2 regions of the Rhizobium sp. CB2179 genome follow, and region 2 is predicted to be linked to the other one. Evidence: riboswitches for the same ligand, from Rfam matches in the RefSeq annotation. Region 2 holds a riboswitch; the other holds the start of a gene.
The links. Region 2 has a riboswitch for thiamine pyrophosphate ahead of AC244Q_RS20485 (YkoF family thiamine/hydroxymethylpyrimidine-binding protein). Riboswitches for the same ligand answer to the same signal wherever they lie in the genome.
Positions count from the first base shown of each region.

Region 1: it holds a riboswitch for thiamine pyrophosphate, as region 2 does, so the genes downstream of both, thiM (hydroxyethylthiazole kinase) here and AC244Q_RS20485 (YkoF family thiamine/hydroxymethylpyrimidine-binding protein) in region 2, are expected to answer to the same signal.

Region 1 covers NZ_JBYGKR010000003.1:495,337-501,980, reverse strand. Annotated here, with positions in the region: gene AC244Q_RS30835 (acetamidase/formamidase family protein) at 1-299, shown strand, start outside; gene AC244Q_RS30830 (ABC transporter ATP-binding protein) at 296-1,984, shown strand; TPP riboswitch at 2,172-2,268, shown strand; gene thiM (hydroxyethylthiazole kinase) at 2,319-3,122, shown strand; gene thiE (thiamine phosphate synthase) at 3,119-3,754, shown strand; gene thiD (bifunctional hydroxymethylpyrimidine kinase/phosphomethylpyrimidine kinase) at 3,751-4,557, shown strand; gene AC244Q_RS30810 (GNAT family N-acetyltransferase) at 4,778-5,257, shown strand; gene AC244Q_RS30805 (glycoside hydrolase family 3 N-terminal domain-containing protein) at 5,282-6,304, shown strand; gene AC244Q_RS30800 (ABC transporter substrate-binding protein) at 6,348-6,644, shown strand, end outside.
Region 2 covers NZ_CM172781.1:4,151,223-4,157,866, reverse strand. Annotated here, with positions in the region: gene AC244Q_RS20500 (ABC transporter substrate-binding protein) at 1-204, opposite strand, end outside; gene AC244Q_RS20495 (ABC transporter ATP-binding protein) at 272-1,084, opposite strand; gene AC244Q_RS20490 (ABC transporter permease) at 1,081-1,887, opposite strand; gene AC244Q_RS20485 (YkoF family thiamine/hydroxymethylpyrimidine-binding protein) at 1,900-2,508, opposite strand; TPP riboswitch at 2,499-2,612, opposite strand; gene AC244Q_RS20480 (NADPH-dependent FMN reductase) at 2,857-3,453, opposite strand; gene soxR (redox-sensitive transcriptional activator SoxR) at 3,536-4,000, shown strand; gene AC244Q_RS20470 (SDR family NAD(P)-dependent oxidoreductase) at 4,123-4,893, shown strand; gene AC244Q_RS20465 (ArsR/SmtB family transcription factor) at 4,997-5,338, shown strand; gene AC244Q_RS20460 (LysR family transcriptional regulator) at 5,530-6,423, shown strand; gene AC244Q_RS20455 (formate dehydrogenase subunit gamma) at 6,559-6,644, shown strand, end outside.

The sequences.
Region 1 (6,644 bases), on a different replicon from region 2:
CGATCGAGCTCGTCAAGGACGCCAAGCTCCAGACACCGCGCTTCACTACGACCGAACCGGTCACCCGCCATCTCGACGGCGCCGGCTACGAGGTCACGACAGGCATCGGCCCTGACCTGATGACCGGGGCGCGCGAAAGCGTCATGCGCATGATCGATCTTCTCGGCGCCGAACATGGCATGAGCGCCATCGATGCCTATCTGCTCTGCTCGGTCTGCGGCGATCTGCGCATCAGCGAGATCGTCGACCAGCCGAACTGGGTGGTTTCCTTCTACTTCCCGAGGATCGTGTTCGCGTGAACGACGCCATGCCCGCCGCGGCACCGGTGCTCAGCCTTCGCAATCTGAGCGTCGATGCCCGCACACCCGAAGGCCGCAAGCCGGTGCTGCAGGATGTCAGCTTCGCGCTTGCAAGCGGCGAAACGCTCTGCATCGCCGGCGAATCCGGCTCCGGGAAGTCGGTCACCTCGCTGTCGATCATGGGGCTCTTGCCGAAAGCCTCGCTGCGGGTCGCCTCCGGCAGCGTGCTGCTTGGCGAGCGCGACCTGCTCACGCTTTCCGACCGGGCGATGCGCAGCGTCCGTGGCGGCGATATCGCCATGGTGTTCCAGGAACCGATGACCTCGCTCAACCCGGTCATGTCGGTCGGCAACCAGCTGACCGAGGCAATCCGCGCGCACCAGGGCAGCGACAATGCCGAGGCGGTGGCGCTGAAGATGCTCGATGCCGTGCAGATCACCGAGCCGGCCCGGCGGCTGAAGCAATATCCGCACGAGCTTTCCGGCGGCATGCGCCAGCGGGTGATGATCGCCATGGCGCTCTCCTGCCGGCCGAAGGTGCTGATCGCCGACGAGCCGACGACGGCGCTCGACGTCACCGTGCAGGCGCAAATCCTCAAGCTGATGCGTCAGTTGAAGCGCGAATTCGGCGCCTCGATCATCCTCATCACTCACGACATGGGCGTCGTCGCCGAAATGGCCGACCGCGTCGTCATCATGCAGAACGGCAGGATCGTCGAGCAGGGAACGGCGCTCGCCATCTTCCAGCGGCCGAAGGAGGCTTATACGCAGCAATTGCTGGCCGCCGTCCCGCGGCTCGGCGCGCTTGCCGGCACCGACCGTCCGCCGCGCATCACCCAGCGCGCCGTCGAGACACTGCATCCGGACCGCACGCCGGTGCTGAACGTGCGCGACCTCACCGTCACCTATGGCAATGCCGCAAGCCGGTTTTTCAAGGGCAAGCCGCCGGTCGCAGCCGTCGATGGCGTCTCCTTCGATATCCTGCCGGGTGAAACGCTCGGTCTCGTCGGCGAAAGCGGCTCCGGCAAATCGACGACCGGCAAGGCCGTGCTCGGTCTCATCCCCTTCCAGGGCAACGTCCTGATCGACGGCCGCAATATCGCCGGCCTCAGCCAGCGCGAGATGCGGCCCGTGCGCCGCTCGGCGCAGATGATCTTCCAGGATCCCTATGCCTCGCTCGACCCGCGCATGGCCGTCGGCAAGGCGATCGGCGAACCGATGCTCATCCACGGTATCGGCAACCACAGCGATCGGCAGGACCGCGTCGCCGAACTGCTGCGGCGGGTCGGCCTGACACCCGATGCGGCGACGCGCTATCCGCACGAGTTCTCAGGCGGCCAGCGCCAGCGCATCTGCATTGCCCGGGCCCTGGCACTGGAGCCGAAGCTGATCGTCGCCGACGAGAGCGTCGCAGCGCTTGACGTCTCCGTTCGCGCCCGCGTGCTCGACCTGCTGCTCGAACTGCAGGAGACGATGGGGCTCGCCTATCTCTTCATCTCCCACGACATGGCGGTGGTCGAGCGCCTGTCGCACAACGTCGCCGTCATGCGCGCCGGCCACATCATCGAAACCGGCACACGACGGGATATCTTCGAGAACCCGAGAGATGACTACACCCGCGCACTGATCGCCGCAGTTCCGATCCCCGATCCCGAGGTCTATCGCGGTAGGGAAGCGCATGCGTGATTGAGGGCTTGAGACATGACTAGAGTATCGACGAGGAGCGCTTTGCTGTCGAAGCTCGTGCTGCAGCAGCCGATCCGCCGGCATCTCGTCGGCTGACCCCTTTCGTAAGAGAGACACGCCGCTGCGTCGGTCGCAGGATTGTCATTTTCGGGGTGACATCAGCCCCGTTCTCTGCGAAAAAGAGCGCGATGAGAGACAGGGGCGCCCGTCGACAGACGGGCTGAGAAGCACCCTTCGAACCTGAACCGGATAATGCCGGCGGAGGGAGTCGCTCGGGGTCGCGGCTTAGCCCGCACGAACCGCCCCGTGCCCGCCCCCGCCTGAAAGGGGCCATATGCAGACCAAGACCACACCCGGAGCGATGCTGAAGGCGATGCGCGAGAAGCCGCCGCTCGTTCAGTGCATCACCAATTACGTCGCCATGAACATTGCCGCAAATGTTCTGCTTGCATCAGGCGCCTCGCCCGCCATGGTGCACGCCGCTGAAGAAGCCGGCGAGTTCGCCGGGATCGCCAGTGCGCTGACCATCAATATCGGCACGCTGTCGACGCAATGGATCGACGGCATGCAGGCAGCGGCGAAGGCGGCGACATCCGCCGGCAAACCCTGGGTGCTCGATCCGGTCGCGCATTATGCGACGGCTTTCCGCCGTAACGCCGTCGCCGACCTCCTGGCGCTGCGTCCGACCATCATCCGCGGCAACGCTTCCGAAATTATAGCGCTGGCCGGCGGAGAGAGCCGCGGCCAGGGCGTCGACAGCCGCGACCCGGTCGAACAGGCGGAAGGTTCGGCGCGATGGCTCGCTGAGCGGCAGCGGGCGGTCGTTGCCGTTACCGGCGCGGTTGATTTCGTCACCGACGGCGAGCGGGCCGTGCGCATCGAAGGCGGATCGGCCTTGATGCCGCAAGTCACAGCACTCGGCTGCTCGCTCACCTGCCTCGTCGGCGCCTTTGCCGCGACGGCACCTGAGGATATCTTCGGCGCGACGATCGCGGCACTTGCGACCTTCGCCATCGCCGGCGAGGAGGCCGCACTTGGAGCGGCCGGGCCCGGCTCCTTCTCCTGGCGCTTCCTCGATGCGCTGGCCGCGCTCGACGCCGAAACGCTTGACGCCAGGGCAAGGATATCAGCGGCATGAAGGCTTTCGACCTTTCGCTCTATCTCGTCCTCGACCCCGATCTTTGCGCCGGGATCGGCATGGTCGAAACTGCGCGCCTTGCCATTGCCGGCGGCGCCACCATGGTGCAACTGCGCGACAAACATGCCGGCACCATCGGGATGATCGAGACCGGCCGCGCCCTGAAACAGGCATTGGATGGAACCGGCGCCCTGCTCATCGTCAACGACGATGTCGAGGCGGCCATCGCCATCGGCGCCGACGGGTTGCATATCGGCCAGGAGGACATGGATGCGATGAGAGCGCGGACGATGATCGGCCCCGACATGATCCTTGGCCTGTCGGTCGAGAGCGAGGCGCTTGCGAACGCGGTCGACCCTGATCTCGTCGACTACACGGGCGTCGGGCCAGTGTTTGCGACGCCGACCAAGGCCGACCACAAGCAGCCGATCGGCTTTGACGGCCTTGCAAGGCTGGTGAAGGCCTCGCCGGTGCCGTCCGTCGCTATCGGCGGGCTCAAGGCGGATCATGTCGCCCAAGTGTTCGCCGCCGGCGCCAAGGGGCTTGCCGTCGTTTCCGCCATCTGCGGCACGCCCGACCCCGAAGCGGCCACGCGCCGCATCGCCGCAGAAATCCGAAAGGTGCGCGCATGATCCGCAACGTTCTCTCGATCGCCGGCTCCGATCCCTCCGGCGGCGCCGGCATCCAGGCCGATCTCAAGGCTTTTTCCGCCCGCGGCGTCTACGGCATGGCGGTGCTGACCGCGCTGACGGCGCAGAACACGCAAGGCGTCAGCGGCGTGCACCTGGTGCCGCCGCAATTCGTCGCCGACCAGATCAATGCCGTCTTTGCCGATGTCCGCGTCGACGCCGTCAAGATCGGCATGATCGCCAATGCTGGCATCGCCGAAGCCGTTGCCGGTGCGCTGACTGACCACCGCGACATTCCAATCGTCATCGACCCGGTCATGATCGCCAAGGGTGGAGCCGCTCTGCTCGCGCCCGAAGCGGTCGACGTACTGACCCGCCGGCTGCTGCCGCTTGCCACGCTGCTGACCCCGAACCTGCCCGAAGCCGCCGCCCTACTGCACCAGCCGGTAGCGACAAACCGGGCGGAGATGGCGGCGCAGGCCGAGCGCTTGCGGGCGCTTGGACCGGCCGCGGTGCTGGTCAAGGGCGGCCATCTCGACAGCGACGAGAGCCCTGACGTGCTTGCCACGGCCGCCGGCCTGCACTGGTTCGAAGCCAGGCGCGTGCCGACCAAGAACACCCATGGCACCGGCTGTACGCTCTCCAGCGCCCTGGCGGCCGAGCTCGTGGGCGCCTCGGCGCAAGAGGCCGTCGCCATCGCCAAGGAGTATCTCGCCGGCGCGGTCGCGGCATCAGGACACCTCACCGTCGGCTCCGGCCACGGCCCGGTGCAGCATTTTCATGCGCTTTGGGAAGACGGCGAATAGGCGCTCGTTCCACCAATATTCCGCCAATCGACAACGGCCCGGCCTTCCCGGGCCGTTTTTGTGTCCGGCACCTACTTTGCGTCGAAACCGCGGAGGGCGGCGGCGGGTCGCGCCTTTGGCCGTTTGAAAAACCTTGTTGACAAGCCCGGCCAGATAGCCAAGTCTATGACACTAAAAGGGGATATGTTCCGCAATAACGGAATAACTGGAGGAGTGACGGGTGCCAGACCTGCTTGTGAGCCTATATTCCACTCAGCTCGCCGACCTGAAGCGCAAAGCCGGCGATGTCGGCGTCTCCATCCGTCCGGCCCTCCCCCCGGAACTGCATCTTATCGTCAGCTGGGTTCGCGAACGGTTCAGCGAGAACTGGGCAAGCGAAGTCGCGGTCGCCTTCTCCCGCCAGCCCGTTGCCTGCCTGATATCAGTCGAAAACGGCAAGCTCCTGGGCTTTGCCTGCTATGACACGACGGCGCGCGGCTTCTTCGGCCCGACCGGCGTCGATCCCGACGCCCGCGGCAAGGGCATCGGGCTCGCCCTCTTTTCCGCCTGCCTTCAGACCATGAAGACGCTCGGCCACGCCTATGCCTTCATCGGCGATGCCGGCCCGGTCGATTTCTACGCCAGGAACGCAGGTGCAACCATCATCCCCGCCCCCGACAAGGGCATCTACGAAGGCATGCTGAGAAGCACGCCGAAATGACCATCTGATCCCGGAGTTACAGAATTGTCCTCGACCCCGCTCGCCCTTTTCGTCGGCCTTCCGAATCCCACTATTTCGGATGATGAATTCGCCCTCTTTCGCGAAACCAATCCGCTCGGCCTCTTCGTCGGCCGGCGCAATCAGCGCGAGCCGGAGCAGACGAGGCGCCTGATCGACCGCTTCCGCGAAGCCGTCGGCCGCGACGACGCGCCTGTCTTCACCGACCAGGAAGGCGGCCGCGTTCAGCATCTCGATGCCGGCCCCTGGCCGCTCTTCCGCAGTTTCGGCCAGTTTGCCGAACTTGCGCGCCGCGATTTCGATCTCGGCAAAAAAGCACTGCGCCTTTCCTCCCAGGCCATGGGCGCGATGATGACGGAACTCGGCCTTTCCAGCGGCTGCTCGCCCGTTCTCGACCTCGTCTTCGAGACGACGAGTGCGGTCATCGGCGCCCGCTCTTTCGGCCCCGATCCTGACTTCATCGCTGCCCTCGGCCGCGAGGTGGTCGATGGCCTGCTCGAGACCGGCAACATGCCTGTCATCAAACATATTCCCGGCCATGGCCGCGCAACGCTCGATTCCCACAAGGAGCGTCCGGTCGTCGACGCCAGCCGCGAGACGCTCACCGCCACCGATTTCAAGCCATTCGTGGCGCTGAAGGATACGCCCTGGGCCATGGTCGCCCATGTCGTCTACTCGGCCTATGACGCGGAGCTGCCGGCGTCCGTCTCGCCTGTTATGCACGACGTGATCCGCAACGACATGGGCTATGAGGGCGTGCTGATTTCCGACTGCATCTTCATGCAGTCGCTCTCCGGCACCCTGCCGGAACGCGTCAAACAGGTGCTCGACGCAGGTTACGACATCGCGCTCCACAGCCACGGCGACATTCCGGAAAGCGAAGCCGCCGCCAAGGCCGCCCGCCCGCTGACGGAAGCCGCCCTCAAGCGCATCGCCGCCGGCAAGGCCCGCCTCGGCAATCTCAAGATCGATGTCCGCGCCGCCCATGCGGAAGTCGAAGACATGTTTGCAAGCGCGTTGGTCTCCTGACCAGCACCTCATCTCTCACCGGATAAGAAAAGGGGAATAAGACATGAAAAAATATCTTCTTGCCGCCGCACTAACGCTGCTTTCGGGATCTGCCATGGCGCAAACGATCCTCACAGTGAATATCGAACCGGCGACGACCTGGGTCCGCAACTTCAATCCGTTCAACCAGACCTCGTCGCGCCAGTCCACGCTCGACTTCATCTACGAGCCGCTGGTCGTCTTCAATCGCTTCGACAGCAACAAGCCGGTCTATCGCCTGGCTGAAAGCTTCAAGCTCTCCGACGACCTGAAGAGCATCGATTTCAAGCTGCGCCCGAACCTGAAATGGTCGGACGGTAAG
Region 2 (6,644 bases):
GAAGGGAAGAATCTCGACATCGAGCCCGGCATCGGCATAGAAGCCCTTCGCCTTGGCGACATAGATGCCGATATGGTTGGTGTTGGGCGTCCAGTCGAGCGCGATGCGAACCTTTGCGGGCGCCGATTGGGCAAAGGCAGTGCGGCCGGCGACGCTTGCCGCGATGGCGGCGAAGATCGTCTGGCGACGGGTGAGAAGCAGCATGGTGACCTCCTCAGGTCTCTAGAGCATGATGCCGAAAAGTGTGAGCGTTTTCGGACGACATCATGCTCTAACTCTTTAAATTAGAACAGGATTCAGATTTTAGGCCGACCGACCTAAAATCATCCTGTTCTAGCGGATGAAGCAGGGTTTGCAGGATTTCGGTTTCGATCGCCTGGGCCGCCGGCGAGCCGAGATCGGCGATGCTTCTCGGACGGGGCAGGGGAACGCGGAATTCACGGATGATACGCGCTGGACGGGCCGAAAGCACGTAGATCCGGTCGGAGAGGAACACGGCCTCGCGAACATCATGGGTGATCAGCAGCGCCGTCCAGCGGTGCTCGGTCCACATGCCCTGCAGCCATTCCTGGATCTGCGTACGCGTCAGCGCGTCGAGGGCGCCGAAAGGCTCGTCGAGCAGCAGCATGTCCTGGGTCTGGACGACGGTGCGCAGCAGCGCGGCGCGCTGGCGCATGCCGCCTGACAGCGCGGAGGGATAGTGTTGCTCGAAGCCTGCAAGGCCGAAGCTCTCGAACAGCGGCGCGACGGCGGCGCGGGCCGCGCGACGGCTCATGCCTTTCACTTCGAGACCGAGTGCTGCATTGTCGATGATCCGGCGCCAGGGCATCAGCGCATCGCGTTGCGGCATGAAGGCGAAGGAATGCGGCGCCTGTTCCAGCGGCGCGCCTTTGAAAAGCATGGTGCCGGAATCGGGCCGAAGCGCCTGGGTCAGCAGTCGCAGCACCGTCGATTTTCCGGAGCCGGATGGGCCAACGATCGAAACGAACTCGCCGTTTGCGACAGCGAGTGAAATGTCGTCCAGCACCTTCATGCCATCGAAGGACTTCGAGATGTTGCTGAGTTCAACCATTGCATCGCTCATCGGCGCTGCTCCCCGGATGGCTGCCAGGGCATAACGAGGCGCTGGATCATCAGCGTCAACCCGAAGAGGCAGAGTGTCAGCACGGCGCTGACGATGACGGCGGCGAGCACGAGATCGGGTCGGAAGTTGTTCTTGGCGTTGAGGATATAGATGCCGAGGCCGCGGGCGGCACCGGCATATTCGGCAAAGATCGCGCCGACGACGGCATAGGTGATCGAGATCCGCAGGCCGGCGAAGAAATAGGGCAGCGAGGAGGGAAGCCGTGCCAGACGGAAAATGCGCCAGCGGCTCGCCTTCATCGAATTCAGCAATTCGGCGATGTCGCGGTCAGTCGATTCATAGCCCTGCAGCAAGGCGACGAGCAGCGGGAAGAAGGTGACGAGCGCCACCAGCAGGATCTTCGGCAATAGGCCGAAGCCGAACCAGAGGACGACGAGGGGGGCGATCGCCACCAGCGGCAGGGTCTGGCTGGCGATGAAGATCGGAAGCAATGCCCGGCGCATGAAGGGCACGAAATCCATGAGGATCGAGGCGGCGAAGGCGAAGGCAAGCGACAGGGCGAAACCTCCGAGTGTCGCGCCGAGCGTCGGCCAGGTGTTTGATATCAGCGCCTCGCGGTTCAGCCAACCCTGGATGACGATACGCGACGGCGCCGGCAGGATGGACGGTTTGATGCCGGAGAGATCGACATAGAGTTCCCATGCCGCCAAGAAGGCGCAGCCGGCGAGCAAGGCGGGTATGCCCCGGTAGAGAGCGGCGCGGAGCGCGGCAAGGCGCGATTCCGATGGTTTTGACGGTGTCATCAGCGTTCTAATTCAGGCCTTCGTCGGGCTGTTGGCGGAAACCGTGACATCTAGGGTCACATGTCCTTCGGGGTCGCCGAAGCGATAGAAGGCCTCGCGAATGGTGGCGAAGACCGCGCCGGCATCGCCAGAGAGCCTGGTACAGAAATTCTTGGCGCGGTCGAAGGTGCCGGAGCGCTTCAGGAAGTCGATGCAGCCGTAGATCTCGTCCATATGGGTACCGGTTCCCATGACGTAGAGCGAGAATTGCGCAGCGGTCGGCTGTCCGGTCTCGGCGGTGGTTTCAACCGCGGCAAGTGCGGCTGTTATACGCTCGGCAAGCGGCTCCGCCTGACCGAGGGAGGGGTTGACGCCGCAGATGGCGTCGTCGGGCTCGCCGGGGCAGCCGCGTGAAATCGCAGCGGACAGCACGCAATGCTCGCCGGTCTTTGCGGCAGAGACGAAAAGGTCGTGCATGGCGGCGAAGAGGATGTCAGGCGGGCCGACCAGCAGTGTGGAAATGTCATCGGTCTCGATGCGCAGCCGGTCGCGATAGGGATCGAGCACCTTGACGGCATCGAGAATGATGCCGACGAAATTGTCGGACATCGGATAGAGTGACACTTGTGCGCCTGAGAACATCTGAACCTCGCTCCGCTGGCATTACCCAGATCAGCTTTGAAGGGTCCAGAGGCTTGCGCCTCACATCTCAGCCCCGGCAATACGGAGCCCCCCTGTTATTTGCGCGGAAACTATCACCGGGGTTTTCTCCCCGCAACCGCAAAATTGCGAACCCGTCCGTGCGGTCGGAATGAACCGGATGTGACGGAAAACACCCGGGCGGAGGATCTGCCCGGGTGTTCCCAATGGTTCCGTACCTGCCGGGAACGGAACCGGAGCTTTCTGGCTCAGGCGGCTAGCGCATAACCCCGAAAATCGGAATCTATTTTCGGAAAGGATTATGAGCAGATTCAAAGTGATAGAGCGTCCTTAGCGTGTCTGAAAAGACGCGCGGCGCTCTATTTCGGCATAGGGACGATTGCTGCGGGCGGTGACGAGCGCCTGCGTCCACCATTCCAGCCTCGCCATCATCCGATCGAGCAAACGCATTCCATCGGCGGGATTATCGAGTCGTCCGTCTGGATCGAAGCGGTTCCAAGGTGCGGCAAAGCTGACCGAATCGCGGATGGTGACGGCGTGGAGTTCGGCAAAGACCAGCCGCAGCTGTTCGACGGCGCGCAGGCCGCCGGATATGCCGCCATAGGAAACGAAGGCGACCGGCTTGCCCTGCCAGGGCTCGAAGAAGAAATCGATGATCGACTTCAACGAGGCGGTGAAGCTGTGATTATATTCCGGCGTGACGATGATGAAGGCGTCGGCCATGCCAAGCCGGCCGGCGAGCCTGCCGATTTCGGGGTGCGCCATGTCACGGTTAGACGGCAGCGCGAAATTCAATGGATCGATGATATCGATATCGAATTGCGGGAAGCGGACGAGTTCCTGCGTCAGCCATTTGACCACCCGGTCGCAGATGCGGCCCTCTCTCGTGCTTCCATAGATGACAACCAGCCTGGTGGGTGTTTGCATGCGTGCTCCTTATTGCGATTGGACTTTACGATTGCAGGAGCAAGGGTTATAAAACCTCAACTAATATTGAGGTCAAGAGGCAATGGATACAATTCCGGCAGCGCCGCTCGGCAAGCTCCTGACGGTCGGCGAAGTGGCGGAGCGCAGCGGCCTGGCCGTCTCGGCACTGCATTTTTACGAGACCAAGGGGCTGATCTCGAGCATCCGCTCCCGTGGCAATCAGCGGCGCTATGGGCGCGATGTGCTTCGCCGGCTCGGCATCATCAAGGTGGCGCAGCGTGTCGGCATTCCGCTTTCGGAAATCCAAGCGGCGTTCACGTCCCTGCCGCAGGGACGCACGCCGACCGTCGCCGACTGGCAGACGCTGTCGGCGCTGTGGAAGGATGATCTCGACGCGCGAATCAGGCGGCTTAGCCTGCTGCGCGACCGTCTGACCGGCTGCATCGGCTGCGGCTGCCTGTCGATCGAAAGCTGTCCGTTGCGCAATCCCTGTGACCGGCTCGGCAAGGAAGGGCCGGGCGCGCGACTTCTGGAGGCCGAAAACTAGTCTTCCGCAGGAACGTGCATCTTTCCGGAAAGATCGATGCGCGCCTTCCTTTCGGTCGGCGCGCTCATATGTTAAGGGCGAATGACACAACCGGCGGCACTGTCCGCGAGGAGGACGGCTTCGTGTTCCATCCCAGACTGTTCGAAAATCGCAATGTTGTGGTGACCGGCGCCGGCCGCGGCATCGGCCTTGAAGTGGCCCGGCAGTTCCTGGACTGCGGCGCGAAGGTGATCGTCCATACCGGGCGCAAGCCGGGACGCGACCTGCCGGATTTCCTGCTGACGGCTGAATCCGAAAGACGGGCGCTGCTGCTTAATGCCGATTTCTCTGCAGTCGGTGGCGCAGCGCAATTTGCCGAGGATACTCTCGCCTTCTTCGATAAGGTCGATGTGCTCGTCAACAATGCCGGCACCATGCTTGGTCGTTTTCCCGCCGCCACACTCACCGACGCAGAATATGAGGCGGTCGTGCGGCTCAACCAGACATCGGTGGTGGCGCTGACGCGGGCGCTGCTGCCGGCATTGAAGGCGGCTGGTGGCGCTGCCATCGTCAACACGGTTTCGATTTCGGCGCTGACCGGCGGCAGCCCCGGTTCCTCGATCTATTCCGCCTCGAAAGCCTTCGTTGCAACCTATTCCAAGGCGCTTGCCCGTGAGCTTGCACCGGACGGCATCCGCGTCAATTGCGTGTCGCCGGGAACGATCGAGACGGATTTCCATGAGCGCTATTCCTCGCGCGAAAAGCTGGAGCAGACGAGAAAATCCATCCCCCTGCAGCGGCTCGGCACGGCGGAGGATTGTGCTCCCGCCTATCTGTTCCTGGCGGCTCCCTCGCTCTCGGGCTACATCACCGGACAGGTGATCGAGATCAATGGAGGTCAGCTTATCTGCTGATTTGTTTGGACTTTTTTTGACACTTCATCACTTTTGACCAATTCGCTTGTGCGAATATGCTATTGTGCTGATCTACCTCATTGCCTACCTTCCGAGATACCGAATGCCGCTGCCCAAACCCGAGCCGGGGATGACCGGCCAGGAATTGCACACACTCGCTGGAAAAGCCCACGAAGTGAGCAATCTGCTGAAAGCGCTAGCACACCAGACCCGACTTCTGATCCTCTGCATACTGGCGAACGAGGAACGGACGGTGGGTGAAATCGAAAATATCCTCGGCATACAGCAGGCAATGGTCTCGCAGCAGCTGGCGCGGTTAAGGCTAGAAGGCCTGGTCCATACGCGCCGCCAGGGCAGGCTGGTCTATTACAGCATCGGCAATGTCAGCGTGCTTGCCTTCCTCGAATCGCTGTTCGATCTTTTCCCGGCTGCAGAAAACAGTTAGAGCATGATGCCGAAAAGTGTGCGCGGTTTTCGGACGACATCATGCTCTATTTCTTTGATTTAGATCAGGATTCAGATTTTAGGCCGATCGGGCCTAAAATCATCCTGATCTAGAGATCGCCCTTGCGGAGCACGGCTGCTGCGTCAAAGATGAACTGACCCGGATGATGTCACGCCGGATCGGGAGACCGGATGATCGACAAGCTGGAATTCTTCATCGCCCTTGCCAATGAAAAGCATTTTGGCCGTGCCGCGGAGGAGTGCGGGATCTCGCAGCCGACGCTTTCGGCCGCCATCCGGCAACTCGAGGATCAACTCGGCGTCATGCTGGTGCAACGCGGTTCGCGGTTCCAGGGGCTGACGCCGGAGGGACAGCGCGTGCTCGAATGGGCCCGGCGCATCGTCGGCGATGCCCGCACCATGCGCGAGGAGATGCGCGCTGCGCGCCGTGGCCTTTCCGGCCACATCCGCCTCGCCGCCATTCCGACCGCGCTCGCCATGCTGTCGCGCATCACCACGCCCTTTCAGGAGCGGCATCCCGGCGTGACCTTCTCGATCGTCTCGCGGAATTCGCTGCAGGTGCTGAGCATGCTCGAAAATCTCGAAATCGATGCCGGCATCACCTATCTCGAAAACGAGCCGCTCGGCCGCGTCACGACCGTTCCCCTCTATGCCGAGCGCTATAATCTGATCACGGCTGCCGGCAGCCCGCTATCTGATCGCGACAACGTGACCTGGCGGGAGATCGGCGATCTTCGGCTTTGTCTATTGACTGCCGACATGCAGAACCGCCGCATCATCAACCGCCACTTGACGGAAGCAGGCGCCACCGCGCATCCGACGCTCGAATCGAACTCGATGATCGTGCTGTTTTCGCATGTCCGGACCGGACGCTGGGCGAGCATCATGCCGCGCAACGTCGCCAAATCCTTCGGATTTCCAGTGGAAATCCGCATGATCCCGATCGTCGAGCCGGAGGCGCATCATCTGGTCGGCCTTGTTGCGCCGTATCGCGAGCCCTTCACGCCGCTTGTCTCGGCTTTGCTGCATGAAGCAAGAGTGCTCGTGCAAGATGAAGAACTTTGATAGAAAAAACCTATCAAGCAACGAGATAGCTTTATTGATCGCCGGCTGCTTCCCTGAGATGGTGGTGACGGAATAGCACTCGGCTGGGGGAGGCCCGCTATTTCGCAACGAGCAAGCCGCCGGGAGGGCTGCATTATGACCATTCATATCGCCGAAGGCGATATTGCAGCACGCACCCGAGCCATCATCGCCGATCTTCGCTTTCTCGAAGGGCCGCTGCT